2 regions of the Adlercreutzia sp. CNCM I-6207 genome follow, and region 1 is predicted to be linked to the other one. Evidence: predicted binding sites of a transcription regulator. Region 1 holds the regulator's gene; the other holds the start of a gene.
What was found. Region 1 encodes LexA, which represses DNA repair genes until DNA is damaged. Its sites were predicted from a motif close to CNAACANNTGTTNG; they were not measured.

Region 1 (16,154 bases):
ATGTGGAGGCCAACTCCGTCGTCGACGTGCTCATCCAGGCCGCCGACGCCGTCTCCGCCGCCCGCCCCGGCGCCCGCAAGGAGACGCTGGACGCCTACGTGAAGCGCCTCGAGAAGCTGGAGGAGATCGCGAACTCCCACAAGGGCGTCGAGCGCACCTACGCCATCCAGGCAGGCCGCGAGGTTCGCGTCATGGTAGAGCCGGAAGTGGTGGACGAGGCCGAATCCGTCGTTTTGGCCCACGACATCGCCCAGCAGATCGAGAACGAGATGCAGTATCCGGGCCAGGTGAAAGTCGTCGTCATCCGCGAGAGCCGTGCGGTCGACTACGCCAAGTAGGCCATGGAAGGCGATACCCTCAGCGATTTCATAGACGATGTGTGCGGCGAGAGCCGTCTACGGGTCGAGGATGACCTCGGAGACGGCTTCGTCCGCCTCCGGTCCTCCGAGGCCGAACGACGCCAGGCCGCCCAGGACATCCGCTCGAGCGAGGACGTGGTCATCGAGCTTCTGCGCAACGCCCGCGATGCCGGCGCCAGCCGCATCTTCCTCGCCACTCAGAAGACCGGCAACGAACGTCTGCTCACCGTCCTCGACGACGGACAGGGCATTCCCGCTGCCCAGCACGAGCGCATCTTCGAACCGCGCGTCACTTCGAAGCTCGATAGCGCGCATATGGACAAGTGGGGCATGCACGGGCGCGGCATGGCCCTTTACTCTATCTCCGTGAACGCCGAAGAGGCCCGGGTGCTGCAATCGGAGCCGGGACTCGGCACCAGCCTCACGGTCGCCACCGACACCGAAAGCCTCGCCGAGAAGGCGGATCAGTCGACGTTTCCCCGTTTCGAGCAGGAGCCTTCCGGTTCGTGGGCGATGCGCGGCCCCAAGAACATCGTGCGCACGGCCGCGGAATTCGCCTTGGAGCACCGCGGCGACCTCTCCGTGTACCTCGGCACCCCGGTGGAGGTGGCAGCGACGCTGTACCAACTGGGTCTCGCCTCGCTCTCCCCGGCCGTGCGCGCCTTCGGGGGCGACGGCACGGGAATCCCCCTCGTCAAGCGCCTCGCCCTGGCCGCCGGCCCCGATGACCTCGCGGACCGCTGCGAGGCCCTGGGGCTGCCGCTCTCCGAGCGCTCGGCCCGACGCATTCTCGACGGGGCCATCGTTGCGCTCGACCCCTTAACCGAGCGTTTGGCCGCCGAATCGTTCCCGCGGCAGGCCCATCGCCCATCCGAGCGCCGGCGAAATTCTAAGAACGCCCGCTCCCTGCGTCTGGCTCCCGAGGACATCGATACGCTGAAGCGCGGCATCGGCCGGCTCATGGAGCCCGTGGCGGAAACGTATTATCTGGAAGCGGTGGGCGAGGCGGAGGTCATCGTGGGCCAGGAAGCCATCCGCATCACCGTTCCCATCCGCACGTCGCTCTAAGGAAGCGCGCGCGGTTGCGCCACTCGGGTGCAACAGGTAGAATATTCGGGCTGAAGGCGCCACGGGCGCCCGCTAAACGAACCACATCCAGAGAAGAACCGCACCACAAACGACAAGGACCAGCTGTGTCTACCACTGAAACCAAGCCCTCCATCGGGTGCCTCAAAGTATCCTCCAAATCGTCTCCCGCCTCCGTTGCCGGCGCCATCGCCGGCATGATCAAAGACGGGGCGTCGGTGGAGATTCAAGCCGTGGGGGCCGGTGCGGTGAACCAGGCTGTGAAAGCCGTGGCCATCTCCCGCGGGTTCCTCTCGCCGGTGGGCATCGAGATCTGCTGCATCCCCTCCTTCGCGGACATCGTCATCGACGGCGAGTACCGCACGGCCATCCGCTTCGCCGTCGAGCCGCGGGGCGCCGCCGCGATCGCCCCCATCGTCGATGCGGCCGCGGTCCATTAGAGGGTTTTGCTATGAGCAACGTCTTCGAGGGAACTCGTTTCTGCATCCACACCTTCGGCTGCCAGATGAACAAGCACGATTCCGAGCGGGTCGCCGGCATGCTGGAGGGCCTGGGCTCGCTGCCCGTCGAAACCATCGAGGAGGCGGACATCGTCGTGTTCATGACGTGCTGCGTCCGCGAGGCTGCCGACACGAGGCTCTACGGGCAGGTCGCCTCCATGAAGAACATCCCCTTGCGCGACGGCACGCCCCTTGACAAGCGCTACATCGCCGTAGGCGGCTGCATCGGCCAGCGCGACGGCGACAAGCTGCTTGCGGCGCTTCCCCATCTCGATGTGGTTTTCGGCACTCACAATCTGGGCTCTTTGCCGGGGCTTCTCCGACGCGCCATCGAACAGCACGGCCGCGCCGCCGAAGTGATCGAGGGGGGAGCGGAGTTCTCCTCCGCCCTGCCCACGGTGCGCGAGCACGACTGGGCGGCGTGGCTGCCCATCACCGTGGGATGCAACAATTTCTGCTCCTACTGCATCGTGCCCTACGTCCGCGGGCGCGAGAAGTCGCGGCCCCTGGACGACATCGCCGCCGAGGCGCGCTCCTATGTGGAAGCGGGCGTCAAGGAGATCACGCTGCTGGGGCAGAACGTGAACTCGTACGGGCGCGACCTCTACGGCGAGCCGCGGTTCGCGGATGTCCTTCGGGCCGTGGACGCCGCGGGCATCGAGCGGCTCCGCTTCGCGACGAGTCACCCGAAGGATCTCACCGACGAGGTCATCGGGCTGTTCGCCACGCTGCCCTCGCTCATGCCGGCGCTGCACCTTCCCGTGCAGTCGGGCTCGAACCGCATCCTCTCGGCCATGAACCGCCGCTACACCCGCGAACACTACCTCGGCCTTATCGAGAAGCTTCGCCGCGCCCGTCCCGACATCGCCCTGTCCACGGACATCATCGTGGGATTCCCCGGCGAGACCGAAGAGGACTTCATGGACACCTATCGCCTCGTGGAGGAAGTCGGCTACAGCCAGGTGTTCACGTTCATTTACTCCAAGCGCGAGGGGACGCCTGCTGCGGAGATGGACGACGACACGCCCCGCGAGGTCATCCAGGAGCGCTTCGACCGGCTCGTGGATCTCGTCCAGCGCAAGGCCTTCGAGGCGAACCAGGCGGAGCTCGGCGCCACGGTGCCCGTGCTGGTCGAGGGCACGTCCAAGCGCGACGATTCCATCCTGGCCGGCAAGAGCCCGAAGAACCAGACCGTTCACGCTCCGGTGCCTTCCGGCACGGAGGCGGCGTCTTTGGTGGGGCGCATCGTGCCCGTGACCATCGAGGAAGCCCGCACCTGGTATCTCTCGGGCGCGATCGCCCATGCTTGAGCTTTCCGCACCCGTCATCGCCATCGTGGGGCCCACGGCCTCGGGCAAGACCGACGCGGCCCAGATCGTCGCCGAGCGCCTCGGCGGGGAAGTGGTGAGCGCCGATTCCATGCAGATCTACCGGGGCATGGACGTCGGCACGGGCAAGCTTCCTGCATCTGAGCGCCGCGTGCCCCATCACGGCTTCGATCTCGTTGATCCCGGCGAGCCCTACTCGGCGGCCCTGTTCCAGGCGTTCGCCCGGCACTGCATTCGCGATATTGACGCCCGCGGCAAGAGAGCGGTGCTCTGCGGCGGCACCGGCCAGTACGTGCAGGCGGCCATCGACGACTTCGCCTTCCCCAAGGGCGACCAGGTGGAAAACCCCGTCCGCGAACGCTGGACCGCCTATGCGGAGGAACACGGCAACCAGGCCCTGTGGGAGGCGCTGGAGGCGCGCGATCCCGCAAGCGCCGCCGTCATCCACCCCAACAACGTGCGGCGCGTCGTGCGTGCCTTCGAGCTTTTGGAGGAGGGTGCCAGCTACGCCGAGCAGAAACAGCGGCTCGCCACCGTGGCGCCCTTCGTTCCAGCCGTGCAATTCGGGCTGGCCGTGGAGCCGGCTATCCTGAACGAGCGCATCGACGCCCGGGTCGATGCCATGGTGGCCGCAGGGCTCGTCGACGAGGTGCGGGGCCTGCTGGCCGCCGGATTCCGCGACGGCGTCACGGCGCCCCAGGCCATCGGATACAAGGAGATCGTCGAGGCGCTGGATGGGAACATCACGCTAGAGGAGGCCGTGCAGGCCATCAAGACGGCCACGCGCCGCTACGGCAAGCGCCAACGTACGTGGTTCCGCCGCGATAAGCGCATCCGCTGGGTGAACGCCGATGTCGGCGATGCCGAAGCCGTGGCTGCCGAGATTCTTTCCCAGTTGGAAACATTGGACGCCTACCATGGTTGAAGCGGCCCTTCCGGGTCGTCGAGGAGAGCTTCCGTCTCCTCAATTGCCGCCTAAAAGGAGCGTCCCATGGAGTTGTCCTTCGCCAAATTGCACGGTCTCGGGAACGATTTCGTCTTCATCGACGATCGCGACTGCGCTCTTGATCTGACCGACGAGCAGGTGTCGTATCTGTGCGACCGCCACTTCGGCATCGGCGCCGACGGCGTCATCCTCGTGCGGCCGGCTCTCTCGGAAGAGGGAGACGGCTACATGCACTACATCAACGCCGACGGCACCTTGGCCCAAATGTGCGGCAACGGCGTGCGCTGCTTCGCCAAGTACCTCGTCGATCGCGAGCTGGCGGACGTTGCCTCGGGCAGCCTTGTGGCCGACACCCTGGCCGGCCCGCGCCCTATCGCCTTTTCCGTGGATGCGGAGGGGAAGATGACCGAGGCGACCGTGAACATGGGCGCGCCCATCTTGGATCCCGTGCTCGTGCCCGTCGATGCCGCGCCGGACTCCCGCGCGACCGATGGTGCGCCCTATGTGGGGCATCTTCGCCTCGATTCGCCGTGGGGAACCTTCGAATTCGTGTGCGTCTCCATGGGAAACCCCCACGCCGTCTGCCTCGTGGACGATTGGGCGGCATTGCCCAACGAGCTGTTCCCCGCTGGTGCTGAGAAATCCCTCTCGACCCTGCGCATCGATCTTCCCGGCCCCTTCTTCGAGACGCATCCCGTATTTCCCGAGAAAACCAACGTCGAGTTCGCCTCCGTCACCGATGAGGGCATCGCCATGCGCGTATGGGAGAGGGGCTGCGGCGAGACCTTGGCCTGTGGCACCGGCGCCTGCGCCACCAACACGGCCGCCTGCCTCACCGGTCGGGCCGGCAGGGAGAACGATCTCCTGTTGAGCGGCGGCCTACTGCACATCTGCTGGAACGAGGATGGCACGATATCCATGACGGGACCGGCAACGGAGAGCTTCTCGGGAACCATTGTGCTGCCGTGAGCTTCTCCGGCGCTGCTGTTGTGCTATGATAGCCCCCGTTTCACCGGCGCAACGCCGCGCCACGATTAAGGAGTGATGCTCATGCGCCTGTAACGACCACTTGCACCGCCTTCCCCTCATGGGATCCGTCGTTACTTGAAGCAAAGGAGCATGCTATGACCGAATACGAATCCGTCATCCAAAAGGGTCCGGCCACCAAGGCCGAGGAGCGCCGCGAGCGCGCCGTTCTCGTGGGCGTCGAGCGCCCGGGGCTGCCGTGGCCCTTGGAATCTTCCCTGGCCGAGCTGGAACGTCTGGCCGATACGGCCGGAGCCGATGTGGTGGCCACGACGACCCAGCGCTTGGACGCGCCCAACCCGCGCACCTTCGTCGGCACGGGCAAGGCCGACGAAATCGCCGAGCTGGCACGGTCGCACGAGGCCGACCTCGTCATCTTCGACGATGAGCTGACACCTTCCCAGCAGGCCAATCTGGAGAAGGTCATGGACAAGTCCGTGAAGGTCATCGACCGTACGGCCCTCATTCTGGACATCTTCGCCCTGCACGCCACCTCCAAGGAGGGGCGTCTGCAGGTGCGTCTCGCCCAGAACCAGTACTTGTACCCGCGCCTGCGCGGCATGTGGGCCCACCTCGCTTCGAACCGCATGGGAGGCGGCGTGGGATCCCGCTTCGGTGAGGGCGAAAGCCAGCTGGAGGTGGACCGCCGCATGGTGCGCAAGCGCATCACGAGCATTCGCCGCGAGCTTGAGCGCCTGTCCGACGTGCGCTCGTTGCAGCGTGAGAGTCGGTACGGCAGCGGCATGTTCAAAGTGGCACTGGCCGGCTACACCAACGCCGGGAAAAGCTCGCTCATCAACCGGCTCACCGGAGCCGACGTGCTCAGCTACGACAAGCTCTTCGCCACGCTGGACTCCACCACCCGCAAGTTCGAACTGCCCGAGGGCCGCGAGGTCACCGTCACCGACACCGTCGGCTTCATCCAGAAGCTGCCCACCACCCTGGTCGAGGCCTTCAAGTCGACGCTCGACGAAATCACCGGAGCCGACCTTATCCTGCACGTGATCGACGCCTCCTCGCCGGAGTTCGAGGAGCAGATCGAGGCCGTGTGCGAGGTTCTCGACCAGATAGGGGCCCAGAGCATTCCGACGATCGCCACCTTCAACAAATGCGATCTGCTGGACGCCGAGACGCTGGCTGGCCTTAAAAGGCGTTATCCGAGCGCCCGGTTCGTGTCCGCTCGCTCTGGAGAGGGCATAGAGGGGCTCGTGGGCGCCATTGCCCAGGCCGCCTCGTCCGCCGACGCCAAGCTGGACGTGCTCGTGCCGTACCAACGGGGGGATTTGGTATCGCTGGCCCACGAGCGCTGCCACATCATCTCCGAGAGTCACGAGGCGACAGGCACGCGCCTGCAGCTGCTCGCGGCCCCTGCCTTCGTCAGCGCGTTCTCCCCTTACCTTGTCTCGGACGTCGACGCTTGAGGAAACCACCGCTCCAGAAACGAAAGAGCGCCCCTGCTCCGGATCCTCGCATCCGGAGCAGGGGCGCTCTTGATTGACCAAAAGGGGAGGACTCGCGGCCTATCGGCGCAGCGAAGGCGCTACAGGCGCCGAAACACGGCCACCACCTTGCCGGCAATGGAGCAGTCCGTGGTGATGATGGGATCCATCGTCGAGTTCTCCGGTTGCAGGCGGATATGGTCGGCCTCGCGGAAGAAGCGCTTGACGGTGGCGCCGTCGTCGATGATGGCCACGACGATATCGCCGTTGTTGGCCACCGGCTGCTCCTTCACAACCACGTAGTCGCCATCGTTGATGCCGGCCTCGATCATGGACTCGCCGCGCACCGAGAGCATGAAGGAGGGGGCATCGCCGACGATATCGGTGGGCAGCGTGATGGTGTCGGTGATGTTCTCCTCGGCGAGAATAGGGGAGCCGGCAGCCACGTTGCCCACCAAGGGCACATTGACGAGCTTGCTGTAGGCGGCCGCGAAGGCCGTGACAGGGGAGGGAACCTCCTCGATGGGATAGGTAAGCGCGATGGAGCGGGATTTAAGGGGGTCGCGCTTGATGAAGCCCTTGTCTTCAAGTGCCTTCAAATGGACATGGACGGTGGAAGGGGAGGAGAGCCCCAAACTCTGGCACACCTCGCGCACCGTAGGACCGTAGCCCTTCTCGCGAATGCACGCTTCGATGCAGTCGAGAACCGCCTGTTGCCGCTTGGTCACTTTCTGGGTCATAGCGCATCCTTTCACAAAAGCGTACATTTGTTTGAAAAATCTCTTGACGTGAACCTTTGTTCGCTCTATTATAACTGCGAACAAAGGTTCTACGCAAGAGGTCAGGAGTAAAAAATGGCACGCATCGAATTTTCCATAGCCTTCACGCTCAGCACCATCGCGTCATTCCTCATCTTCTTCGCCTAGAGCGTCGAGGGCGGGTGTCGCGAAGGTAGCAATGTTTTGAAGAGGGGAGCGCGCTAGGTCTGATAGGGTATGATAAGCAATCAACTTATCAAAGTGAGAAGGAGAACCTATGCGCTGTCCTTCCTGTGGCTACCAGGAATCGAAAGTCGTCGACTCGCGATCGGCCGACGACGGCGCCTCTATCCGGCGCCGTCGCGAATGCCTGCAGTGCGGCACGCGATTCACCACCTACGAGCGGCTCGCCGAAAATCCCATTCTCGTCATCAAGGCCGACGGTTCATCGGAGGTCTTCAACCGCGAGAAGCTCATGCGAGGATTGCTCATCGCCTGCGCGAAACGTCCCATCACGCCCGAGAAGATCGACGGACTCATCACGAGCATCGAGGCGGAATTGCGATCGAGTCAGCGCAACGAGATCAAATCGCGCGATTTGGGCGATTTGGTACTGGCCCGTCTGGCCACTCTGGATGACGTTGCCTATATTCGCTTCGCCAGCGTCTACAAGGATTTCCAGAATGTGGAGGAGTTCTCCGAGGCCCTGAAAGAGCTGGGCTGATCCATGGACGTTCTTTTCAAGCAGCTCGACGAGACCCTGGAAGCGCCCGCCTACGCCCGTCCGGGCGATGCGGGTCTCGATTTGCGCGCCGCCGAGGGCGGCACGCTTTTGCCCTTCGAGCGGGCACTCGTGCCCTGCGGTATCGCCTTGGCCATTCCCGAGGGCTATGCGGGGCTCATCATTCCCCGAAGCGGCCTGGCGGCACGACAGGGCATCTCCATCGTGAACGCCCCGGGCCTCATAGACAGCGGCTACCGGGGGGAGATCAAGGTGCCGCTCATCAATCTCGATCCAACGGAGGTGTTCAATTACGAAAAGGGCGAGCGCATCGCCCAACTCGTGATCATCGCTACCCCCACCATTACTTTACATAACACTTATGAGCTTCCCGAGAGCTCGCGCGGAGCGCAGGGCTTCGGAAGCAGCGGCCTTTCCTAGAAAGAGTGTCCTTTATGACCGATCACCGCGATTCGAAACCCGAAGAAACGCCCGAGCCCCAGCAGCTGGGAGCTCCGGAGACGACTCCCGAAAATCCCCAGCGACCCGAGCCGTCGACGGAGCCCTCGCAGGATCAGAGACGGGCGCTCATCGACGCCGACCTGAAATCCGCCCGCACGCTCTCGACGGTAGCCGCCATTGCAGGTCCAGTCTCCTTCATCATCGGCGGCGTGATGCTGAGCACGGTGGGCCTCGTCTGCGCCATTGTCGGCTTCGTTAAGATCAAGCACGTGATAGACGATGTCGATGGTCGCCAGAAGGTCTATGCCGCCACGGTACGCCAGACGCTTATCTGGGGTCTCGCCATCAGCGCCATTGCGCTCATCGTCAACATCGTCGGCATCGCGCTCATGATGCCCGTGCTCATGGAGGCCATGCAAACGGGAGACTTCACCTCGATCCTCGGCGAGGGCGCCACCATCACCGCGCAGCCATCCGGCGGCAGCGGCAATGCCTGGGGCTAAACACCTTCCATATACGGTAAAATGTTTCAAGTTGGAGGGCTTCTGAAAAGATTGACAAGAAAGGCTGATAATATGGATTATGTAAAATCGAAATCACGATCAACTATACAGGGTTTTCTAGTGGTTCTCGCTGCTCTTTTGACGCTTTCCATTGGAATGGTCGGGTTGGCCGGTTGCTCGAGCGGCACGAGCGATGAAGACGCCATCCGCGCTTCACTCTCGTCCGAACTGGACAGCATTAAGAACATCGACGACGCGTTCGTCAACGAGTTCTCCGAGTCCATCGATATGAGCCAGCTTTCGGTCTACGGCATCGACGGCGTCGAGTTCATGAAGTCCTACCTGAGCGGCTTCGATTACACGATCGACTCGATCAATGTCGACGGCGACAGCGCCACGGCCCAGATCACCCTTACCTGCAAGAGCTATACCGGCTACCTGCAGGCGCTGCAGACGGCCGTGGACGAGGTCACCGCCGATCCCGATGCTCTTGCCGCTCTCTCCAACGATGAGATCAACCAAAAGATCGGCGAGATCGTCATCGGCTCCCTCGACGGCGTCGAGCTGGCGGCCACCCAGCCCATCACCATCACCTACACCAAGGTCGACGGCACCTGGGAGCCGGCCTCGTCCACCTCGGGCGACATCGCGGCCGCGCTGATGACCAACTAAACGCGCCGTCAACGCGCAAACCCCTTGAAGGGCGCTCCATTGGGGCGCCCTTCTTCTATAATGCCAGGTAATCGATAACGCTTCTCACGACGAAAAGAGAAATCGAACATGGGTTCCCATACGAAACCGAACAGCGGGGGAGCGACGACTCCCCTCTCCCCTCGCCTCGCTCTTCAGTTGGCCGCGCCCCATACCTGGCCGGCGGCCATCATGCCCGTGCTCGTGGCCGCCGCCTGCGCCTTGGCCAACACCGGGTCGCTGGACGTGGGCATGGCGTGGCTTCTGCTCCTCATCTGCATCCTCATGCAGGCGTCCGTGAACACCTTCAACGACTACTTCGACTTCATCAAGGGAACCGATACGGCCGAGGACAACGTGGAGGCCTCCGACTCGGTGCTCGTCTACAACGACGTCAATCCGCGCTCGGCCCTCGGGCTGGCCATCGGCTTTCTGGCCGTGGCCTTTCTGCTCGGCCTGTACGTTGTTTGGAAGACAGGCCCCGTTCCCCTCGTCATCGCGCTTATCGGAGCCGTCATCGTCGTGATGTACTCCGGAGGCAAGACGCCTCTCTCCTACCTTCCCGTCGGCGAGGCGGTGAGCGGCATCGTTATGGGCGGTCTTATTCCGCTGGCATGCTACCAGGTGCTCTCGGGCACGTTCACGTTCATGGCGCTCCTTTGGGCCGCGCCCACGATCATCGGCGTGGGCCTCATCATGATGACGAACAACACCTGCGACATCGAGAAGGACATCGAGGCATCCCGCCGCACGCTGCCGGTGCTGCTGGGCCGAGAAAAGGCGCGCACCCTCTACCACGCCCTCATGGTCGTTTGGGTTCTCGCCATCCTCGCCATCATCGGCATTTGGTTCCCCCGGGGTATCGTCGTGCTCCCCTTCTTGGCGCTCGGCTGCTACCCCCTCATGATGGGCCTGTGGAAAAATCCGCTCGCTGCGCCCACGCGCATCAGCGCCATGGGCCAGATCTGCAGCGTGAACGTGGCTCTGGGCGCATTCTACGCCGCCGCCCTCCTGCTTTAGGAGCGCCAGGGAATCTGCACGAGATCGGGCAGTCCATCGCGAAAACGCTCCAGCGAGAAGTCCTTCAGCAGCTCTTCCGGCGTCGCCGGCGCCTCTTCGGGAACAAGCCCCGCCACCGCCGCGATATGTCCGATGACGGCTCGCGGACTTCCGAACCGGGCCAGCAGCTCGTCTAAGGCCGCGTCCCGATCGCGTTTCGAGAGGCGCCGATTCTGCTCGGCCACGAGCAGCGGAACGTGCGCATAGGCGGGGTGCGGCAGCCCGAGAAGATCCTGGAGGTAGCGCTGCTGCGGCGTGGAGCAAAGCAGATCGACGCCGCGCACGACTGAATTGACGCCCTGGGCGGCATCGTCCACCACCACTGCCAGCTGGTAGGCGAACGCGCCGTCGGAGCGGCGTATGAGGAAGTCGCCGCAGTCGCGGTCGAGCTTTTGCGCGTAGTATCCCTGAACGAGGTCCTCGAAGGCGATCATGCGACCGTCCACGGCAACTCTCCAGCCCGGCGTGCGCCCCGCTGCCCGGCGCGCCTCCACCTCCGCGGCCGACAGATGGCGGCAGGTGCCGGCATAGACGAGCTTCTCACCCCGGTGGGGCGCCGAGGCGGCGTGAAGGTCGGCCCGCGTGCAGAAGCACGGGTACAAAAGCCCCTGGGCCTCAAGGCGCGCGAATGCCTCGGCATAGGCTTCGTCGCGATCATGCTGGAAGTACGGCCCCTCGTCCCAGAAGAGGCCCAGGGCCTCGAAATCACGCTGGATCTGATCGATGTAGGCGGCCTTCGAGCGCTCGCGGTCGAGATCCTCGATGCGCAGCACCATGCGGCCGCCCTGGGACTTCGCCACGAGCCATGCGATGAGCGCGGCGTAGATGTTGCCCGCGTGCATGCGCCCGGTCGGCGACGGCGCGAAGCGGCCGACGACGGGTGTCGCCTCTGTCGCGCCGCTTTCCGTCATAGCCAATGAAACCTTTCCGGCGCAGTCTTAAAACCGGGCTACTTCTCGCGCCGGTCGTCGACGTGCTTGGCCTTGCCGATGGCACGCTCGATGCCGCCGGGCTCGACCAGGCGCACCTCTGGCGCCACGAGCAGCGTGCCCTTGAGCTTCTCGGCGATACGAGCGCGCAGGGCGTCCATGGCCTCGAAGGAGTCGCGGAAGGCCTCGGGGCGCAGCTCGGTCTCCACGATGAGCGCGTCCATGCCGCCGCGGGTCTCCACGATGATATGGTAATGGGGCGTGACCTCCTCGATGCCCGTGAGCACGTCCTCGATCTGCGAGGGGAACACGTTGGTGCCGCGGATGATGAGCATGTCGTCGGAGCGGGAGCGCACCTTGTCCATACGGGCCAGCGTGCGGCCGCAGGCGCAGGGCTCGGTGTGCACGGCGGTCAAGTCGTGGGTGCGGTAGCGCAGCACGGGAATGCCCTGCTTGCAAAGGGGCGTGAGCACGAGCTCCCCCATCTCGCCCTCGCCCACCGGCTCACCGGTTTCCGGATCGATGACCTCCCACAGGAAGTGATCCTCGGCGATGTGCTGCTGGTAGCGCTCGGCCAGACACTCGCCGGACACCCCCGGCCCCATGACCTCGGTGAGGCCGTAGTTGTCGGTGCAGACGATGTGCATGCGTCGCTCGATCTCGGCTTTCAGGCCCGGCGGACAGGGCTCGCCGCCGAAAAGGCCCACGCGCAGGGGGGACTTCTCCCAATCGTAGCCCATCTTCTCCCCCACCTCGCAGATGTGCATGGCGTAGGAGGGCGTGGCCACGAGCACGGTGGTGCCGTAGTCCTCGATCATCTGGATATGGCGCTCGGTGTTGCCCGAGCCCGCGGGGATCATGGCGCAGCCCAGGCGCTGCAGCCCGTAGTGCAGGCCGAAACCGCCGGTGAACATGCCGTAGCCGAAGGCCATCTGGGCGATGTCCCCGGGCACGACGCCGGCCATCTGCACGAGGCGGGCGATGCACTCGCTCCACATGTCCATGTCGTCGTCGGTGTAGCCCACCACCACGGGCTTTCCGGTGGTGCCCGACGAGGAGTGCAGCTCGCGGATGTCGTCCAGCGGCACCGCAAACAGGCCGAAGGGGAAGGTCTCGCGCAGCACGGCCTTGTCGGTGAAGGGGAGCTTGCGCACGTCCTCGAGCGTCTGGATGTCGCTCGGCGCCACGCCCATCTCGTCCAGCTTCTGGCGGTAGTAGGGCACGCGCTCGTAGGCATAGGCCACGGTCTCCTTCAGCTTCTCCAGCTGCAGGGCGCGAATCTCCTCGCGGGAGGCGCATTCGATTTCCGGCTTGTAAATGGGCAGGGCGTCGAACCGTCCCGCTTCGGCGGCGGCCAGCGCCGCGCCCTTCTTTGTCACGTCGATGGGATCCATTGCCTCGCTCATGCGCTCTTACGCCTCCTTCGCGGCGCGCTCGGCGACGATGCGCGCGATGTCCTCTTGGGAAATGAGCTCCACCGGCTCATCGGCCAGAAGCGCCTGGGCGCGCTCCGGCTCGCTTGTGGAGAGCACGATATAGGTGGAGATCATGGAATAGCTGTAGACCACGTTGATGCCGCATTTGGCGAGCACACCCATGACCCGCGAGAGCTCGCCGGGCTCGTCGACGAGCTTCAGGCAGATGACCGGCGAAACGACGCAGGCGCAGCCGGCGCCCTTAAGCGCCTCCATGGCCGCCTCCGGCTTATCGACGATAAAGCGGAGGATGCCGTACCCCCCCGTGTCGGCGGCGGAGAAGCCGCGCACGGAGACGCCGGCGCCCTCGAAGAGGTCGAGCACCCGGTTCATGTGCCCCGGGCGGCTGTTGGCGAATACGCTGATCTGGGAAACGGTCATGCTATTTTCCCTCCTCGTTCTCGATGACGGCTCGGCCCGCGCGCAGGGCGGCGAGGTTCGCCTCGACGGTCTTCTGCGGCACGCGCTCGGCCACGGTCTCCTCCCACACCTCGACGGGAATGTCGAGCCGGGCCGCCAAGGCCCCCACGAGCACCACATTGGCGCATTTGGCGTTGCCGGCCGCGCGCGCAATGGCATCGGCGTCGATGAGCAGCGCCCCCGCCTCGCGCAGGCGCTCCCGGGCGTTCCCGGGCATCGAGGCGGCGCCGGTGAGTACCGGCAGGGGCCGAATGGCCACATCGTTGACGATGAGCGAGCCGCCCTCCTTGAGCTGGGGCAGATTGCGGAGGGCCTCGGTGGTTTCGAAGGCGACGACGACATCGGCGCATCCCGCGTCCGATACCATGGATTTCACGTCCTCGCCCACGCGAACCACCGTGGTGACGGCGCCGCCGCGCTGGGCCATGCCGTGGATCTCCGACACCTTCACCTGCAGATTCGCCTTCATGCAGCTGAAAGCGAGCAAATCGGCGGCGAGGATGGTTCCCTGGCCGCCCACACCGCACAAGAGCACGGTCTTAGTGGCATTTTCCATGAACGGCCTCCTATTCCTTGACGATGGCGTCGAAGCGGCAGTACTGGGTGCAGTGGCCGCAGCCGATGCACAGCGCGGAATCGATGAGCGCACGGCCCGTCTCGTCGCGGCCGAGGGCCGGACAGCCCAACGTGACGCAGGCGCCGCAGGCCGTGCAGGAGTCGCTCACGAACAGCGGCGGCTCTACGTGGCGCTCGAGCAGCACGCAGGGCGAGCGGAACACGATGACCGAGATGTCGTCGCTGCCCGTGGCCTCCTTGAGGGCCCGTCGCACGGCGGCGGCATCGTTGGGATCGACCACGCGCACATCCTCGACGCCGAGGGCAGCCACCACGGCCTCGATGTTCAACTCGCGGCTGGGCCGGTTCTGCAGGGTCACGCCGTTGAAGGGGTTGCCCTGGCGCCCCGTCATAGCGGTGGTGCGGTTGTCGAGCACGCACACCGTGCCGGCGCCGCGGTTGTACACCGTGGAGATGAGCGAGCTTAGGCCCGAATGGGCGAACGTGGAGTCCCCGATGACGGCGACGATGGGACGATGCTCCGTGTCGGCCAGCGCCAGCTCGAAGCCGTGGGCCATGGAGACCGAGGCCCCCATGTCCACCGTGGTGTCCATGGCCGAAAGCGGCGGCAGGGCGCCCAAGGTATAGCAGCCGATGTCGCCGGTCACGATGGCCCGCATCCTCGAGAGCTCCTTGAACACGAGGCGATGGGGGCATCCCGGACACAGCGCCGGAGGGCGTCCCGGCAGATCGGTCGCAGCCGGCGCATGGGGCGGCTGCTCAAGGCCGAAGGCCGCGCGCACGAGCCCCGGCGACAGCTCGCCGGCCCGCGGCAGGGGGCACGGCGTCTCGCTCACCGGCACCCCGCAGGCCCGCACGGCGTCTTTGAGGTACTCCGAGCCCTCCTCCACGACGTACACGGCTTCGACGGAGTCGGCGAAATCGCGCAGCGCGGCCGCGGGAAGGGGCCAGGTGACCCCGAGTTTGAAGATGCTCGCGTCCGGGAGCGCCTCGGCCACGTGCTGGTAGGCCGTGCCGGCGCAGACGATGCCGATGGCGCCCTTCCCTTCCCTCACCTCGTTGTAGGGGCAGGTTTCCACCCACTGGCGCAGCTTATCGATGCGATCCAGCTGCACGAGGCGGCGCGGCTTGGCGAAGGCGGGCATCATGACCCACTTCGCCGGATTCTTCTCATAGGGCCTCGCCGGCGCCTCGGCGCGCTCCCCTGCCTCGACGGGCGTCTTCGTGTGGGAGATGCGCACGCTGGAGCGGATGATCACCGGCACGTCGAAGCGCTCGGAGATATCGTAGGCCTCGCGGGTGAAGCGCAAAGCCTCGGCGGAGTCGGCCGGATCGAGGCACGGGATGGCTGCGGCCTGAGCGTAGTAGTGCGAGTCCTGCTCGTTCTGGGAGGAGTACATGCCCGGGTCGTCGGCTGCCAAGATGACCATACCGCCGCCCACGCCGGTGTAGGCGGCCGTGAACAGCGGGTCGGCCGCCACGTTCACGCCCACATGCTTCATGGTGGCGAGCACCCGCGCGCCGGCGGCCGAGGCCCCGATGCCCACTTCCACGGCCACCTTCTCGTTCACGCACCACTCGGCGTAGACGCCCTCCTTCTTGGCGAAGGCCTCCAGCGTCTCCGTCGACGGCGTGCCCGGGTAGGCCACGCCGATGGTGCAGCCCGCCTCCCAGGCTCCCTGGGCGATGGCCTCGTTGCCGCTCATCAGCTCCATATGTCTCTTCCTCTCCCTTCGGCGCCCGCCGTCGCGTGCGCGGCCCTAATTCTCCTCGTACTGCATGCAGAAGGTGCCGATCTGAATGAAGTCGCCCGGACGCAGCGCACGAGCCTCCACGGAATCGTTGTTCACCCACACGCCGTTGAACGAGTTGGCGTC
Region 2 (16,154 bases), on a different contig from region 1:
CCACGATGCACCTCCGCCTTCGCGCCGCATTATAGAACGGGGAATTTCCAAACGATGACTAATTAACTGAGCCGAAACAAAGCCCGCGAATTTGCGCACGCGGGAGCGGCGAACGGGCTAGAGCGAGGCGTACACCTTCGAGGAGGGGACGTTCAGGGACGTGAGCAGCACGACGCCCACCTGCCCGCGCTCCGGGGCGTAGACGATGTGCGCGTTTCCCTCGCCCTCGCCGCGGCCGGGCTCGGCCTGGTCGTCGTCGGTGACGATGACCACGTTGAAGTCGTCGGTGCTCGCAAGGCAGCTCAGACGCGGCACGAGGCAGACGAAGGACTCGGCGCCGGCGGACGCGAGCTCGTCGTGCAGCTTTTCCAGCTGACGAGCCGAGGCGTAGTAGTCCACGGCCACGACGCCGATCTTGCGGTCGCCGGCCATGAGGATGCGCGGCTTCTCGTAGCGGGCGAGATCGTCCAGGTTCAGCGTGAGGACGCCGGCGCCCTTCTCCTCGTAGAACGAGCGCACATCCGAGGCGTAGACGGGCCGCTCGCGCATGGACAGCGGCAACCGCGCCAGCTCGGCGGCCACCATCTCGCCCAGCGTCTCGGGACGCTCGTCGGCGTCCCCGTCCACCGAGGGGAGCTTCGTGGGGCGCAGCGCGTCCAGGACGTCGTAGGTGCCGTCGAAGACGATGGCCGTATATCCGGACATCTGCCCGAAGGCGTCGTCCACGGCGGTGGCGGCCATGTTGAAGGAGCGGCCCGTCTCGAAGTAGCGCAGAAGCACGCTGCCGCCGAGCACGACGAGCAGCGCGAACACGAGCAGGGCGACTTTTTCGCGGGTACGCTTCTTCATGGGGAAAATTATACCGAAGCCCCGCCGCGAAGGCGCGACGGGGCACGAGGTTCCATATTCCCTCACCGGGGGGCGACCTTGGTCGCCGGTTGATCTCCGTAGGGGGCGACCCTAATCGCCGGAGGATTTCCGTAGGGGGCGACCTTGGTCGCCCCTCCCGAGCGAGGTTATTCCACTCGAAAGGGCAGACCAAGGTCTGCCCCTACGGGATAGGGCCGGACGCTTAACGGGAGGCCAGTTGGCGGTCGGCCTCCAGCATGCGCTTGACAAAGTGCCCGGTGTAGGAGCCCTCCACCTCGGCCACCTCCTCAGGCGTGCCCTGGGCGACGATGGTGCCGCCGCGGTCGCCGCCCTCGGGGCCCAAGTCCACGATATGGTCGGCGCACTTGATGACGTCGAGGTTGTGCTCGATGACGAGCACGGTGTTACCGGCGTCCACGAGGCGCTGCAGCACCTCCAGAAGCTGGCGCACGTCCTCGAAGTGCAGGCCCGTGGTGGGCTCGTCCAGAATGTAGAACGTTTTGCCGGACTGGCGCTTCTGCAGCTCGCTGGCGAGCTTCACGCGCTGGGCCTCGCCGCCGGAGAGCGTGGTCGCCGGCTGGCCCAGGCGGATGTAGCCGAGGCCCACGTCGAAGAGCGTCTGCAGCTTGCGCTTGATGCCCGGGATGTTCTCGAAGAAGTGCAGGGCGTCCTCGACGGTCATGTCGAGCACCTCGGAGATGTTCTTGCCGCGGTAGGTCACCTGCAGCGTCTCGCGGTTGTAGCGCTCGCCGTTGCAGACCTCGCAGGGCACGTAGACGTCGGGGAGGAAGTGCATCTCGATCTTGATCTGGCCGTCGCCCTTGCAGGCCTCGCAGCGGCCGCCGCTCACGTTGAAGGAGAAGCGCCCCGGCGCGTAGCCGCGGGCCTTGGCCTCGGCCGTGCTGGCGAACAGCGCGCGGATGTCGTCCCACAGTCCGATGTAGGTGGCCGGGTTCGAGCGCGGGGTGCGCCCGATGGGGCTCTGGTCGATGTTGATGACCTTGTCCAGCTTCTCTAGGCCCGTGATCTTGCGGTAGGGCCCGGTGCGGCGATGGGCGTGGTTCAGCCGGTTGGCGAGCGCCGGCGCCAGCGTGTCGGTGATAAGGGAGCTCTTGCCGGAGCCGGAGACGCCCGTGACCACGGTGAGCGTGCCGATGGGCACCTCCAGCGTGACGTTTTGCAGGTTGTTCTCCTTGGCGCCGGTCATCTTCAGCGTGCCGCGGCCCGGCTTGCGGCGAGCCTCCGGTACCGCGATGCGGCGGCGCCCCGACAGATAGTCGGCCGTGACGGAGCCCTCCGTGGCCATGACCTCCGCCGGCGTCCCCGCCGCGATGACGTGGCCTCCGTGCTCGCCGGCGCCCGGGCCCATGTCCACCACGAAGTCGGCCGCCCGGATGGTGTCCTCGTCGTGCTCCACGACCACCACGGTGTTGCCCAAGTCTCGCAGGCGCTCCAACGTGGCGATGAGCCGCTCGTTGTCGCGCTGGTGAAGCCCGATGGAGGGCTCGTCCAGAATGTAGAGCACGCCCATGAGCCCGGCGCCGATCTGGGTGGCGAGCCGGATGCGCTGGGCCTCGCCGCCGGAGAGCGTGGCCGTGGCCCGCTCCAGCGTGAGGTAGTCCAGGCCCACGTCCACGAGGAAGCGCAGCCGCTCGCGGATCTCCTTCACGATGGGCAGGGCGATGACCGCCGCCTGGCCCGTGAAGTGCAGCCCCTCGAAGAACGCCAGCGACTCGGCCGCCGACATCTCCGTGACGTCGTGGATGGACTTGTCGTTCACCGTGACCGCGAGGACCTCCGGCTTCAGGCGCTTGCCGCCGCAGGTCTCGCAGGGCACCGTGGCGAAATAGGCCGACAGCTTCTCGCGCTGGGCGTCGGACTGGGCCTCGGTATAGCGGCGCTTCACCGCGGCGAGCACGCCCTCCCACTCGATGTACCAGTAGGTGTCGCGGCCGTCCACGGTGCGGTAGTCAACGCGCACCTTCTCGTTGCCGAGGCCATGCAAGAGCGCCTTCTGGGCCTTCTTCGGCATGTCCTCCCACGGGGTGTCGGCGTCGGTGCCCACATGCTGGGCCACGGCGCGCAGCACCTGGGGGTAGTAGTTGCCGCTCTTGAACGGCGCGATGACGCCCTCGTTCAGCGTGAGGGACGGATCCGGTACCACGAGCGAGGGATCCACCTCGTCGCGGCTGCCGATGCCGAGGCAGTCGGGGCAGGCGCCGTAGGGGGCGTTGAAGGAGAAGTCGCGGGGCTGCAGCTCGTCCATGGAGTGGCCGTGCTCGGGGCACGCGAGGGCCAGCGAGAACAAATGCTCTCCCTCCCCGAGGCCGCCCGTGGCGCCCGAGGAGGTGCCCCCGGCCTCGCCGAGCGGTTTCCCGTCCGGCCCGAGCACCTGCACGAGCACGCGGCCCTGCGCCAGCTTGCAGGCCAGCTCCACGGCCTCGGCGATGCGGCTTTGGGCGGATTCCTTCAGCGTGACGCGGTCGACCACCACGTCGATGAAGTGCTTGATCTTCTTGTTCAGGGTGACGGGCTCACCGGAAAGCTTCACGATCTCGCCGTCGATGCGCACGCGGGAGAAGCCCTCCTTCTGCAGATCGGCGAAGAGCTTCGTGAACTCGCCCTTGCGGCCGGCCACCACCGGGGCCATGAGGATGGCCTTCGTCGACTCGCCCTGGGCGTCGTCGCCGAGGCGCAGGATATCGTCGGTCACCTGGTCGGTGGTCTGCTTCTTGATCTCGCGGCCGCACTCGGGGCAGTGGGGCACGCCCACGCGCGCGAACAGAAGGCGCAGGTAGTCGTAGATCTCGGTGGTAGTGCCCACGGTGGAGCGGGGGTTTTTCGACGTGGTCTTCTGATCGATGGACACCGCCGGCGACAGGCCGTCGATGGAGTCCACGTCGGGCTTGGACATCTGGCCCAGGAACATGCGGGCATAGCTGGAGAGGCTCTCCACATAGCGGCGCTGCCCCTCGGCGTACATGGTGTCGAAGGCGAGGCTGGACTTGCCGGAGCCGGAAAGGCCCGTGATGACGACCAGCTCGTCGCGGGGAATAGTCAGGTCGACGTCCTTCAAGTTGTGCTCGCGGGCGCCTTTGATGACGATCTCGTTGGCCATTGGCTGGATTTCCTTCGCAGACGTGAAGCAACGGGCGCCGCGCGGGCCGCCCGTTGCCGAATTCTCTTGTTTCGCCTGCGTATTCTACCGATTCGCGCGGCCGCTGGCTAGCAATTTAGGGAACTTTTGTTCGGGTTCACGGATTTTGCATAGATGAGCGCTCAGGTTATATGAGCGCGGGGGCAGCGACGGAGGCATCCTCGGGAACGGCCTCCCCCGTCGCGGGCTCGGGCGCCGAGGACTCCCCCATGCCCTTCATCTTCCGGAAACGGGACAGCGTGAGGCGGCCGTCCTTCTTCTTCTCGCTGGGCGCTCGCAGGCAGATCGCCACGAACAGGCTGGCGGCGACGAGCACGGCGGCCATGGCGGCGAACACGAAGGCGAAGGAGGTCGCCTCCAGAAGGATGCCGCAGACCACGCCGGTGATCGCCGAGCCGGCGTAGGCCACGAGGTTCACCGAGGCGAGGATGGCCGAGACGCGCAGCACGCTCACGCGCAGAAGCAGAAGGCGCAGCGACACGGACACCGCCACGCCCATGGCGAAGCTGAACAGGGCGCAGTCGCCCATGAACAGAAGCTCGGCGCCCATGAGGACGCATAGCGCCATCAGCGCCGTGGTGGCCGTCACGACCGCCATGGAGACGACGAGGGTGCGCTTGGGCTCGAAGCGCTGCACGAGCGGGCCGCCGAGAAGCGACGGCGCCATGATGAGGGCCAGAATGACCGACCCGGCCAGAGGCGAGGTCTCGCCGAAACACTGCTGGGCGATGGGCGCCGAGAACGACTGGTAGAAGCAGGAGACGAGCCAGGTGGCCAGGTAGCACACGGCCACCACGGCGAACAGACGCCGGTTGTCGGTGGGGATGTAGACGCGCACCCTCATGACGGCGCGCAGCGAGAGCGTCTGGTCGAGGGGCTCGTGCACCACGGGCATGAGGAACAGGCACACGGCCAGGATGACGATCATGATGCCGTAGAGCACGGCGATGCTCGGCACGATGTCGTAGAGGATGCCCACGGCCACCGACCCGATCATGATGCCCACCATGGCACCGCAGCTGGCAACGGTAGACCCCCAGCCGAGGTGTCTCTCCCCCACGCAGTCGATGACGAGGGCGGACACGGCGCTCATGCCGAAGCCGGCCGAGAGGCCCTGGACGAAGCGGGCGGCGAGCACGGCCGCGCCGCTGTCGGCCATCATGAACATGATGCAGCCGACGATGGCGAGCATGAGGGTGAGGCTGGTCACGGGAGTGCGCCCGAAGGCGTCGGAGATGCGCCCGGCGAGCAAGAGCGTCAAGGCCACGCCGGTGAGGTAGGTGAACATCGTGTTGGAGATATCCGCCGTGGTGAGCCCGATGGTGGCCTGGTAGTCGGCATAGAGGGGAATCGGGATCGCCGTGGCGGCGAAAATGGCCAGAAACGCGATGGTGGCGAGCGCGAACCCGCGCAGGGACTGCCCGTCGGTGAGCTCCTCTTTGTGCATCCTTTCCTCCGTTTGAACGAGATGTGCCAGCCTGCCTCGCGGGAACGGATATCCCGAAAGGGTGGGTGAAGTATGAACCTCGCTTCAGGGGAATTCAAGGGATTGCGCTGAGTTTTCCACTCAGCGATGAAACGGCCCCGCAAGCCGCGCGAGGGTTCGGAGTCCCGTGCCGCCCGCCGCCGCCTTAAAGCCGCCGACGGCGGGCGCCGCGAGCAGCTGGCCAAGCGCTCCCCGCAACCGACAGCGAGCGCAAAAGGAGCCCTCTCCCCCGAGGGCTCCTGTGTGGGTTTCCGCTGTGGCGTATCCGGAAGCTACATGACGGCGTGGCTGGCGGACTGCATGAGGTAGGGAATGTAGGCGAGCACGACGAGCGCCGCCCAAAACAGCATCTTCGCCTTCTTGCGACTCATGGCTCCTCCCTTCCGCGCAATCCGTCCGATCGACGATCCATCTGGATCGTCACCGTGATTCTTGCACAAAACACAGGAGGGGAAGACCCGAAAAAGCCACTAGTCACGATGGCGCAACCGCCCCGATGACCCCGCGCAACGCCCCTGTTCGCCGTTTGTAAATTACGCGCATATCGGCCGCAGTGCGCCCAACCGTAGGAGGCGACTTACGCGCGCGGATGGGCGAGGCCGTGGATCTCCTTCAGGCGCTCCGGGGTCACATGGGTGTAGATCTGCGTGGTGGTGAGGCTCGCGTGCCCCAGCATGTCCTGGACGCTGCGCAGATCGGCGCCGCCCTCCAGAAGGTCGGTGGCGAAGGAGTGGCGCAGGGCATGGGGCGAGAGCGACTCGTCCAGCCCCGCAGCGGCCAGAGCGCGCTTGAACATCTTGCGGATGCCGTCGGGCTTCATCTGGTTGCCCCGGTTGCTGACGAAGAAGTAGTCGCTCTGCCTGTCGCCGAGCAGCTCCGGCCGCGCCTTCTCGAGATAGCGGGCCATGGCCTCGGCGCCCCGGCGGCTCAAGGGCACGATGCGCTCCTTGGCGCGCTTGCCGAACACCTTCACCTCGCGCTCGGGGAAGTTCACCCAGGAAAGGAGGAGCCCGGAGGCCTCGGAGACGCGGGCGCCGCAGGAGAACAGGAATTCCAGGAGCGCCGCGTCGCGCATCTGCGCCGCCGTCTGCTCGCGGGGCGCGCCGTCGGCGTCGGCCGGGCCGTAGACGGCCAGCAGGCGCTCCACGTCGCCGTCGGACACGACCTTCGGGAGCCGGCGGTCGACCTTGGGGGCCGACAGCACGCTGGCGGGATCGGCCGGGGCGAGACCGGTCACGCACGCCCAGCGGAAGAACGTACGCAGAGACGACAGGTGCCGCTTGATGGTGGTGCGGGCGTAGCGCGCCTGGTCGAGCTCGGCGAGGTAGCGCCTCAGCTGGCGGTAGGTGGGAGCGAGCGGATCGACGCCCGCCCGCTGCGCCCAGCGCAGGTAGGCCTCCATGTCCTCGCGATAGGCGCGCACCGTATGGGTCGAGGCGCCCATCTCGGAGGCGAGGTGATCGCCGAACCGCGCCACCGCCTCTTCGCCGGGCAGCGGCGCCCCGTCGGCGGCGTTTCCGCCGCCAGCGCCTTTGCGCCCCGTCACGGCAGCAGCCCCGCCTCGGCCAGGGCCTCCTTGTAGCCCGCAAGCGCCTCGTTGGCGCGGTCGGCGTAGGCCTGGTAGCGGGCGCGCTTGTTGCGCACCGGGGACGAGAGCGGAGCCATGAGCCCGAAGTTCACGTGCATGGGCTGGTAGTCCTTCGTCGCCGGATCCGTGGCGTAGGCCAGAAGCGCCCCGAACACCGTCTCCGTCGGCAGCTCCGGCAGCGCGATCCCCGCAAGGTCGGCGGTCACGGCCAGCGCGACGTGCAGCCCGCTGCGGATGGCCTCGCAGTAGCCCTCGGTGCCGGCAAGCTGCCCCGCCACGTAGACGGGGACGCCGAGGACGTCCGCTTGCGGCGTGACGAGCCGGTTACGACGGTCGAGCAGCCGCGGCGCGTCGATGAAGGTGTTGCGGTGCATGACGCCGTAGCGCGCGAACTCCGCCTCTTCCAGGCCGGGGATCATGCGAAACACGCGGCGCTGCTCGGGGAAGGTGAGGTTGGTCTGGAACCCGACGAGGTTGTAGCTGGCGCCGTGGGCGTCCTCGGCGCGCAGCTGCAAAGCCGCCCAAGGGCGGCGCCCCGTGCGCGGATCGGTGAGCCCCACCGGCTTCAGGGTGCCGAAGCGCGGGGCGTCGCGGCCGGCCCGGGCTATCTCCTCGATGGGCTGGCAGGCCTGGAACAGCTCGCGGGTCTCGAAGTCCTTCGCGATGACGCGCTCGGCCGAAAGCAGCTGCTCGATGAAGGCGTCGTACTCCTCCCGGGTGAACGGGGCGTTCAGGTAGTCCCCGCCGGCACCGGCGTCCTCGTAGCGGCTTTGGCGAAACACCTTCCCGAAGTCGATGGAATCCGCCATCACCACCGGCGCCGCGGCGTCGTAGAAGGCCAGGGCGTCTCGCCCCGTCAGGGCCATAAGCGACGACGAGAGCGCATCGGAGGTGAGCGGGCCGCTCGCCAAGACGATCGCGTCCGAGCCGGCGGCAAGGGAGGGGATGTCCGTCGCCTCGCGGCGCTCCACCGCAATGAGGGGATGCTCCTCCACCTGGCGCGTCACGTCCCGGGAGAACAGCACCCGATCCACCGCCAACGCGCCGCCCGCGGCCACCGCATGGCGTCTCGCCGCCGCGATCAGCGGCGATCCCAGAGTCGCGAGCTCCGCCTTCAAGAGCCCCGCTGCGCTGTCGGGCTTGGTGCTCTTGAGCGAGTTGGAGCAGACGAGCTCGGCCGCGTCCCCCGTATGGTGCACGGCGGTCGGATGCGCGGGGCGCATCTCGACAAGGCGCACGGAGATTCCGCGCGAGGCGAGGCTCAGGGCCGCCTCGCTGCCCGCCAGTCCTGCGCCTACTATGGTTACCGTATTGCTCATGGGGCAAAAGGATACCAAACAACGGTGCCGCAAGGCCCGTCAATTCCGCTTGGGCGCCCCAGCTTCTCCCTATTGACACAGCCATGGCCTACACCGCCGTCCGCAGGGCCGGATGCGGGCCGTAGCGCCCGTCGGGGTACTGGGCGATGAGCCCGTCGCGCTGGGCCTCGGCGAGCCAAATCATGAGCCAGGTGAACGTGTCGCCAGCCGGAGCATGGTCCTCGGCCAGCTGGCGCAGGGCCTCCATGCCCAAGGGCTCGGCCTGGAGCGCCGAGAGCAGGGCTTCTTCCCCGCGATAGGGCTGGCTCGCCTTGCCGCGATCGTCCGCAGCCTCGGCCCGCTGCTCCTTCAGACAACCGAAGGTTGAGAAGAGCGCGTCGGCGAAGGCATCGTCGTCGACGATAGGAAGCGCCCCCTGGTACAGCAGGCGGTTCGCCCCCTTCGACGCCGCAGAGGTGATGGCCCCGGGCACCACCCATACCTCCCGGCCCGCGAGCAGCGCCTCGTCGGCCGTGGAGAACGTGCCCGAGGGCAGCCCCGCCTCCACGATGAGCGTGGCCCGGGAGAGCCCCGCAATGAGCCGGTTGCGGGCGCGGAAGGTGTGGGGCTGGGGCGGGAAGTCCCACTCGTGCTCGGAGACCACCGCGCCGCCGGCCGCCACGATGCGCTGGAAGAGCCCCGCGTTCTCCGCCGGGTACAGCTGGTTGCAGCCGCCACCGAGGAAGGCCACCGTGGGCGCGCCCGCGGCCAGGGCCGCCTCGTGGGCCACGGCGTCGCAGCCCCGCGCGCCCCCGGAGATGATGGCGACGCCGCGCTCGGCGGCAGCCGCGGCAAAGCGCTTGGCGCAGCCGCGCCCGTAGGGCGTCGCGCGCCGCGCACCCACGACGGCCAGTCCCTCGGCCAGCGCGCCGGGGCGGCCCACACCGTACAGGCGCGCCGGCGGGTGGGGTATGCTCTTCAGCGCCTTCGGGAACAGCGAATCCTCCAAGGCAAGCTCGAAGCGCTCCCCTTCCAATCTCATTACCTTCACCGGCATCGGTCACTTTCCTCCTATTCCATCGCGCACGCGGAAGTTCACGGCCTCCGCGATGTGCGCGCTCTCGATTTCCTGGGATTCCGCCAGGTCGGCGATGGTGCGGGCCACCGCGAGCGTGCGCGTGATGGCCCTGCCGCTCATGGCGTGCAGCTCCGCCTGGGCGATCATGAAGCGGCGCGGCCCGTCGGCCAAGGCCTCTATGGAGCCATCAGACCCCTTCTCGGCCATCTGCGATGCGCGCCACGAGGCGAAGTCCCGGGCCGCCATCACCCCCTCCCGCAGCTGCGCGGAGCTCGTCCCCCGCCTCCGTTCCAAAATCTCCGCCGGACGAATGCGGCGGACATCCAGATGCAGGTCGATGCGATCGATGAGCGGTCCGCCTATGCGGTTCTGGTAGCCCCGGATCTGGGGCACCGTGCAGGTACACTCCCGCTCCTCGTCGCCGAAGTACCCGCAGGGACACGGGTTGCTGGCCGCCACGAGCACGAACCGCGCCGGGAAGGTCACGTTGCCGTCGGCCCGGGTGAGCATCACCGATCCGCTCTCCATGGGCTGGCGTATACCCTGCAAAACCGAGCTTTTGAACTCCGCCAGCTCGTCCAAGAAGAGCACCCCGTGGTGGGCCAGGGACACCTCGCCCGGCCGCAGGGGGCTGCCGCCTCCCACGAGCCCGGCCAAGGTGGCGCTGTGATGCGGATGGCGGAAGGGGCGCTGGCCCGCGATGATGGCATCGATGGGCTCGGCGGCCACGGAATGGACCACGGCCGCCTCCAGCATCTCGTCGGGACAGAGCGGCGGCATGATGGTGGGCACTCGGGAGGCGAGCATGGTCTTGCCCGACCCGGGCGGTCCCATCATGAGCAGCCCGTGACCGCCGGCCGCGGCGATCTGGAAGGCCCGCTTGGCCGTCTCGTGGCCCGCGACCTCCGCGAAGTCGAGCGCCTCGACGGCCGCCGGGGCCGCCCGTCCCCCGTGGGCCGGCAGCACCGCCGCCGCGCCTCCCTCACGGGCCGCCTGGGCCAGCGACGTCATAGCGAGCAGCCGCACGTCGTCTAAGGGCACCGGATCGCTGTCGGCGGCGCAGACGAAGTCCAGCCCGAGGCGCCGGGCGCAGATGGCGCAGGCGAGCGTGCCCGCCACCGGCCGCACCCGCCCATCCAGCGAGAGCTCGCCCACGTAGAGCGCGTCCCGCGCCCAAGCCGGATCGATCTGCCCCGTGGCCGCCAGAATGCCCAAGGCTATGGGAAGGTCGAACCCCGAACCCGTCTTGCGCAGATGGCTCGGCGCCAGGTTCACGACGATCTTCTCCCCCGGCATGGAGAACCCCGCTGCCCGCAGCGCGGCGCGCACCCGCTCCCGCGCCTCCTGGATGGCCGCATCCGGCATGCCCACGATGGCCATGCCCGGCAGGCCGCCGGAAACGACCACCTCGACCCGCACCGGCACCACTTCCACGCCGCGAACCGTCGCCCCCATGACGGCGCATTGACCCCGCGCCACGGCTCAACCCACCGAATAGGCGCCCAGATGGTGCCGGATGAAGGCGCGGTCGTCGGAGAGCACGATAATGGCCACCACATCGAAGCGCACCACGGCCTCGCCGAAGAAATGGTCTTGGATGTAGGCGAGGGCGATGCGCTCGTACTTCTCGCGCTTGGCCCGGGTGACCGCCTCGCTGGGCAGCCCCTTGTCGGCGTTGCGGCGCGTCTTCACCTCGACGAACACGAGCGCCTCGTCGTTGACGGCGATGATATCGGCCTCCCCGGCGAAACAGGTCCAGTTGCGCTCGAGGATGGTGTAGCCGTTGCGCTGGAGGAACCGCGCGGCCGCCTCCTCGCCCCGCGCCCCCAGCGCCTGGTTGCGGCGTCCCTGGGCGTTCGGGTCGGCAGGCCGCCGCTTCCTCGATCCCTCCCTCGCCTTGCGTTTGGGCGCCGGCGCGGACTTGGGCTTCTTCTCCTTAATCGCGGGACGCTCCAACACGCCCGCCTCACTGCTCGCAGCCATAAGGTGCGCTCCTTTCCTCTCGATGGAGCACACCTTAGTCGAGCACGACCGTAAAAATGACGCGGGAATGTCTCGTTTCGTTCCTCGCGCCAACCGCACTGGTGTCGCAACAGCGTCGCATCGACGTCGCAAAATCCCTAGAACAGGCTCTCCTGGGCGGCGAAGGAGCAGAAGCTGCGCCGGTGGATGGGACAAAGCCCCCGCTCACGGATGGCCGCCATATGGCCCTCGGAGCCGTATCCCTTGTTCGATTCGAAGCCGTAGCCGGGGTACTGCTCGGCATAGGCCTCCATCACATGATCGCGCGCCACCTTGGCCACGAGCGACGCGGCGGCGATGGAGGCACACTTCCCGTCCCCCTTCACGACGTTCACCTCCCGCGGATCAAGATGCAGCGGGTTGCCGTCCAGAAGCACGACATCCACCGCGACGCCCTGGGCCTCCACCTCGGCAATGGCGGCGGCAAAGGCCCGGCGCAGGGCCGCCGTCATGCCCACCCGGTCGATGTCGGCCGGCTCCACGTACTGCACCGTCCACGCCCGGGCGCGCCGGCGCACTTCGCCTGCGATGGCCTCGCGGTCCTCCGGCCTCACCTGCTTGGAGTCGTTGAGCCCGGCGATGGGGTCGTCCGCATCCAGCACCACGCCCCCCACGGCCAAAGGCCCCGCCAAGGGCCCGCGCCCCACCTCATCGAGCCCGATGACCACCGACCCTCCCCGCTCGGCGGCGAGCTCCCGCTCGAAAGCGTACATCCCCGCGAGCCGCGCCTCCTCTGCGGCCTCGGCCTCAAGACGGCGGCGCGCCACCTCCACGGCGGCCCGCACGCCCTTGCGCGTGTCGGCCACAAGCGACCGCTCCAGCACGGCGAAGGCGGCCGCATCGGCCTCCTGCAGCTTCCGTCGGATCTCGGGGACGGTCAGATCAATCACCTCGGGCTCCTTCCCACCGGCGAGGAATACGAAAAAGGGCCCCCGAAGGAGCCCTCGCGAACACAAAAGATAAGGCCTAGCGGAACGCCTTCTCCTTGATCTTGGCGGCCTTGCCCACCTTGTTGCGCAGGTAGTACAGCTTGGCACGGCGCACATCGCCCTTGCGGGTGACCTCGATCTTCTCGATCTTCGGGGAATGCACGGGGAAGGTGCGCTCCACGCCGATGGAGAAGCTGATCTTGCGCACGGTGAAGGTCTCGCGGACCGACTCGCCCTGACGGCGGATGACGTCGCCCTGGAACACCTGGATACGCTCGCGGTTGCCCTCGGTGATGCGATAGTGAACCTTCACGTTGTCGCCCACGTGGAACTCGGGGAGGTCCTGCTTGATCTGCTGCTGCTCAATAGCGCGAATGATATCCATTGCCTTTTCCTACTCTATACTTCTAAATGGTCTTGCATCGTTTCTCGTTTGGACGCGATTTGACAGTATATCGCCCCTATACCCTCGGCGCAAGGGAAATTATCGCGCCTTTCTGGGAAAGTCCACGAACGGCACACGGAAGCTCGAAGCGGCGCGACAAAGGAGCTACTTCTCCTCTTCCTCCACGATGACGAACTCGTCGGCGCCTTCCGTCTCCTGGGCCACGAGCATCTGCTCGAACATGGAGGCCGTCGCCGTGAAGTCGCTCGGCAGCACCACGGTGGACTGGCGGCCGTTGCGGGCGAACTCGCTCATCATGTCGGTCCACTGGGTGAAGATGAACAGCTGGTTGGCCTCGGCCGCCGACACGCCGGAGCTCTTGATGACCGCAAGCGACTCCGAGATGCCGTCGGCGATGGCCTTGCGCTGGGCGGCAATGCCCCGGCCCGCCTGCTCCATGGCCTCGGCGCGAGCCCGTGCCTCGGTGACCACTTTGATGCGCTCTGCCTCGGCCAGCGACTGGGCGGCCTCCTTCTCGCGCTGTGCGGAGTTGATGCGGTTCATGGACTGCTCCACGTCGGCGGGCAAATCGATGGAGGTGATGAGCGTGCTCACCACGTCGTAGCCGTAGGCCACCATGAGGCCGGAAACGGTCTGGTTCACGTCCGACGCGATGGCGTCCTTTTTGTCGAAGACCTCGTCAAGCGTGTACTGCGGCACGCTGGAGCGCAGGGCGTCGATGAGGTAGGAGCGCATCTGAGCCGTGGGGTTGGCCAGCATGTAGTAGCTGCGCCACACGCCCGAGGGCTGACCGTTCGCCGCCGGCTGGGCGCTCACGCGGTACTGGGCGGCGATGGCCATGGTCACCGTCACGTTGTCGCGGGTCTTCGCGTCGATGCCGAACTGCTCCTGGCGCGTGCGCATGTCCACCTTGGCGGCAATGGTCTCGAAGAACGGGATCTTAATGTTCAGGCCCGCGCCCACGGTGCGGTTGAACTTGCCCAGCCGCTCGATGATGTAGACGTTCTGCTGCGGAACAATAAACAGCGCCTGGGGCAGAAGCAGCACCAAAAGAACGATGATGATAGCAAGTCCGATCATAGGAAACTCCCTTTCTGAGTTGCGTAATGCCTATAATGGTGGCAGTATACCATTGGAATTTGGCTTGCAACCAATCGTCGACCGGAGGGACGGGGCGGGGCGCCCCGTCCCTCCCCTGCGCTCAACCTTGCGGAATCCGGACTTCATCACATAGAAAGAGGAGCCTCCCATGATAGAACCAGCCCGCGCCGCCTTCCTGCTCATCGATATGCAAATGGGCTTCATCGATCCGACCTCTCCTTTGTGCGTCGCCGGCGCGGCGGCCACCGTTCCCGCCTGCGCTCGCGCCCTGGAAGCGGCCCGTTCCGGGCAGGCGGGCGCCATCTACCACGTGAGGCGCGTCTACCAGCCTGACGGCTCCGACGTGGAAGCCGTGCGCTACCGCGCCTGGGCGGAAGGAGGGCGCCCCCTTTCCATCGCAAACCACGACAGCCTGGAGGCACCTCCGGAATTGGCGGCGGCCGGCGAGGCCATCCTCATCAAGCCGAGCTTTTCTGCCTTCTTCCGCACCGATCTAGACGCATGGCTGCAAGACATCGGCGTGACCACGGTGGTTCTGGCCGGCACCACCACGCCGAATTGCATACGCTCCACCGCTTACGACGCCTTGGAACTCGGCTACAACGTGGTAGTGGTGGAAGATGCCACCTCGTCGCGCTCGCCCGAAGCGCAGGCCGCCAATCTCGAGGACATGGCCGCCGTGGGCATCCAGATCGTCACCAGCGAGCAGTACGCAGCGGGCGCATTGGCGAGCCTGCCCGATATCGAAGCCGAGGTCGCCGCCACTCGAGAGGAGAGCCGGGCCGCAAGCACTTTCGCTCGCGACGATACCATGCCTCCGACCTCCGCACTCGACCAGAGCCTTCTGGTGGCACCTGACACACCTGCGCCCCGCCTCGACTCCATCGAGACCATCTCCACAGGCTGGATCAACAAGTACCGGCTTTCCTACACCATGCCCGATGGTCGCCCCCATACCTACGAGAGCGTCTCGCGCAAAGACCCGAAGCGCTACGCCCGGGCACTCAAACGCTTGGGTGACGGCGGAAAACCCGAGCCCGACGCCGTGTGCATCGTGCCCATCCTGCGAGACAAAGTTCTCCTCATTCGCGAGTTCCGCTATCCGCTGAACTCCTGGTGCATCTCATTTCCTGCGGGCCTGATCGAACCGGGAGAGCGCCTTGAGGAAGCCGTAGGACGCGAATTGGCCGAAGAGACGGGCTTTTGCCTGCGCACCGACATTGACCGGGCGCTACTCGTGCTCCCCCAGCCGGGCTTCTCCTCCACAGGCCTTGCCGAGGAAAGCGTGCAGGTGGTCCTCGCCCAGGTGGAGCCAGCGGGCAATGCGAGCCCCGAGCCCTCGGAGCTCATCGAGACGTTCATATTGGAGCGCACCCAGATCGGCACGTTCCTCGACCTCAACACCGTCCCCATCGGCACCCGCTGCCAACTGATCCTGGAAATGCTGGCGAACCTTTAACGCGATTGGCGAGACTTTCGAGCCTTCCTCGATGCCGATACCATCCCCATCGGCACCCGCTGCCAGCTCATCCTGGAGTTGCTCGCGATCTAGCATCGCCGGAACCCCACATCCTCCTCTCTCGGTAAGTACCGAGCGGCGCCACAAAATGGCGGCCGACCCTTCGTGAGCCATGGAAGGCAACGAAAAAGGCGACGACCTCCGTCGGTCGCCGCCTTCCGTTTGCCTCGCATCGCGTCGCGCTCGCGCGATCTCTCGGGGCTCCTCGTTCTGTGCTCGGCGCTACTCGCCCAGAAGCTCCGCGAGGTCGGCCTCCGGGGTGGTGATGGGGGCGATGCCGTAGTTCTCGACGAGGACGTCGAGAACGCCGGGGCTCACGAAGGCCGGCAGCGTGGGGCCGAGCTTGATATTCCGAATGCCCAGGTACAGCAGCGTGAGCAGGATGCAGACGGCCTTCTGCTCGTACCAGGACAGCACCATGGACAGCGGCAGGTCGTTCACGCCGCAGTCGAAGGCCTCGGCCAGGGCTACGGCCACCTGGATGGCGCTGTAGGCATCGTTGCACTGGCCCATGTCCATGAGGCGCGGCAGGCCGCCGATCTCGCCCAGATCGAGGTCGTTGAAGCGGTACTTGCCGCAGGCCAGGGTGAGCACCACCGTGTCGTCGGGGGTGGCCTTCACGAACTCGGTGTAGTAGTTGCGGCCCGGGCGCGCGCCGTCGCAGCCGGCGACGAGGAAGAAGTGCTTGATGGCGCCGCTC

Region 2: uvrA (excinuclease ABC subunit UvrA) is a predicted target of LexA. The motif match lies at 4,108-4,121, and genes of this name have one in related genera.

The regions. Positions count from the first base shown of each region.
Region 1 is NZ_CDRVLZ010000010.1:55,642-71,795, forward strand. It holds gene rny (ribonuclease Y) at 1-338, shown strand, start outside; gene ACW4QM_RS06645 (ATP-binding protein) at 342-1,427, shown strand; gene ACW4QM_RS06650 (stage V sporulation protein S) at 1,553-1,885, shown strand; gene miaB (tRNA (N6-isopentenyl adenosine(37)-C2)-methylthiotransferase MiaB) at 1,897-3,255, shown strand; gene miaA (tRNA (adenosine(37)-N6)-dimethylallyltransferase MiaA) at 3,248-4,198, shown strand; gene dapF (diaminopimelate epimerase) at 4,265-5,188, shown strand; gene hflX (GTPase HflX) at 5,344-6,666, shown strand; gene lexA (transcriptional repressor LexA) at 6,786-7,424, opposite strand; gene nrdR (transcriptional regulator NrdR) at 7,720-8,166, shown strand; gene dut (dUTP diphosphatase) at 8,170-8,604, shown strand; gene ACW4QM_RS06690 (hypothetical protein) at 8,619-9,128, shown strand; gene ACW4QM_RS06695 (hypothetical protein) at 9,249-9,800, shown strand; gene ACW4QM_RS06700 (prenyltransferase) at 9,909-10,838, shown strand; gene gluQRS (tRNA glutamyl-Q(34) synthetase GluQRS) at 10,835-11,788, opposite strand; gene ACW4QM_RS06710 (phenylacetate--CoA ligase family protein) at 11,827-13,212, opposite strand; gene ACW4QM_RS06715 (amino acid-binding protein) at 13,219-13,662, opposite strand; gene ACW4QM_RS06720 (indolepyruvate oxidoreductase subunit beta) at 13,664-14,257, opposite strand; gene ACW4QM_RS06725 (thiamine pyrophosphate-dependent enzyme) at 14,268-15,992, opposite strand; gene ACW4QM_RS06730 (FHA domain-containing protein) at 16,038-16,154, opposite strand, start outside.
Region 2 is NZ_CDRVLZ010000022.1:1,812-17,965, forward strand. It holds gene ACW4QM_RS10200 (hypothetical protein) at 118-849, opposite strand; gene uvrA (excinuclease ABC subunit UvrA) at 1,073-3,988, opposite strand; gene ACW4QM_RS10210 (MFS transporter) at 4,155-5,474, opposite strand; gene ACW4QM_RS10215 (tyrosine recombinase) at 6,091-7,059, opposite strand; gene trmFO (methylenetetrahydrofolate--tRNA-(uracil(54)-C(5))-methyltransferase (FADH(2)-oxidizing) TrmFO) at 7,056-8,420, opposite strand; gene dprA (DNA-processing protein DprA) at 8,509-9,456, opposite strand; gene ACW4QM_RS10230 (YifB family Mg chelatase-like AAA ATPase) at 9,460-10,932, opposite strand; gene ACW4QM_RS10235 (YraN family protein) at 10,960-11,460, opposite strand; gene ACW4QM_RS10240 (ribonuclease HII) at 11,598-12,386, opposite strand; gene rplS (50S ribosomal protein L19) at 12,466-12,813, opposite strand; gene ACW4QM_RS10250 (SPFH domain-containing protein) at 12,979-13,914, opposite strand; gene ACW4QM_RS10255 (isochorismatase family protein) at 14,084-15,394, shown strand; gene hcp (hydroxylamine reductase) at 15,677-16,154, opposite strand, start outside.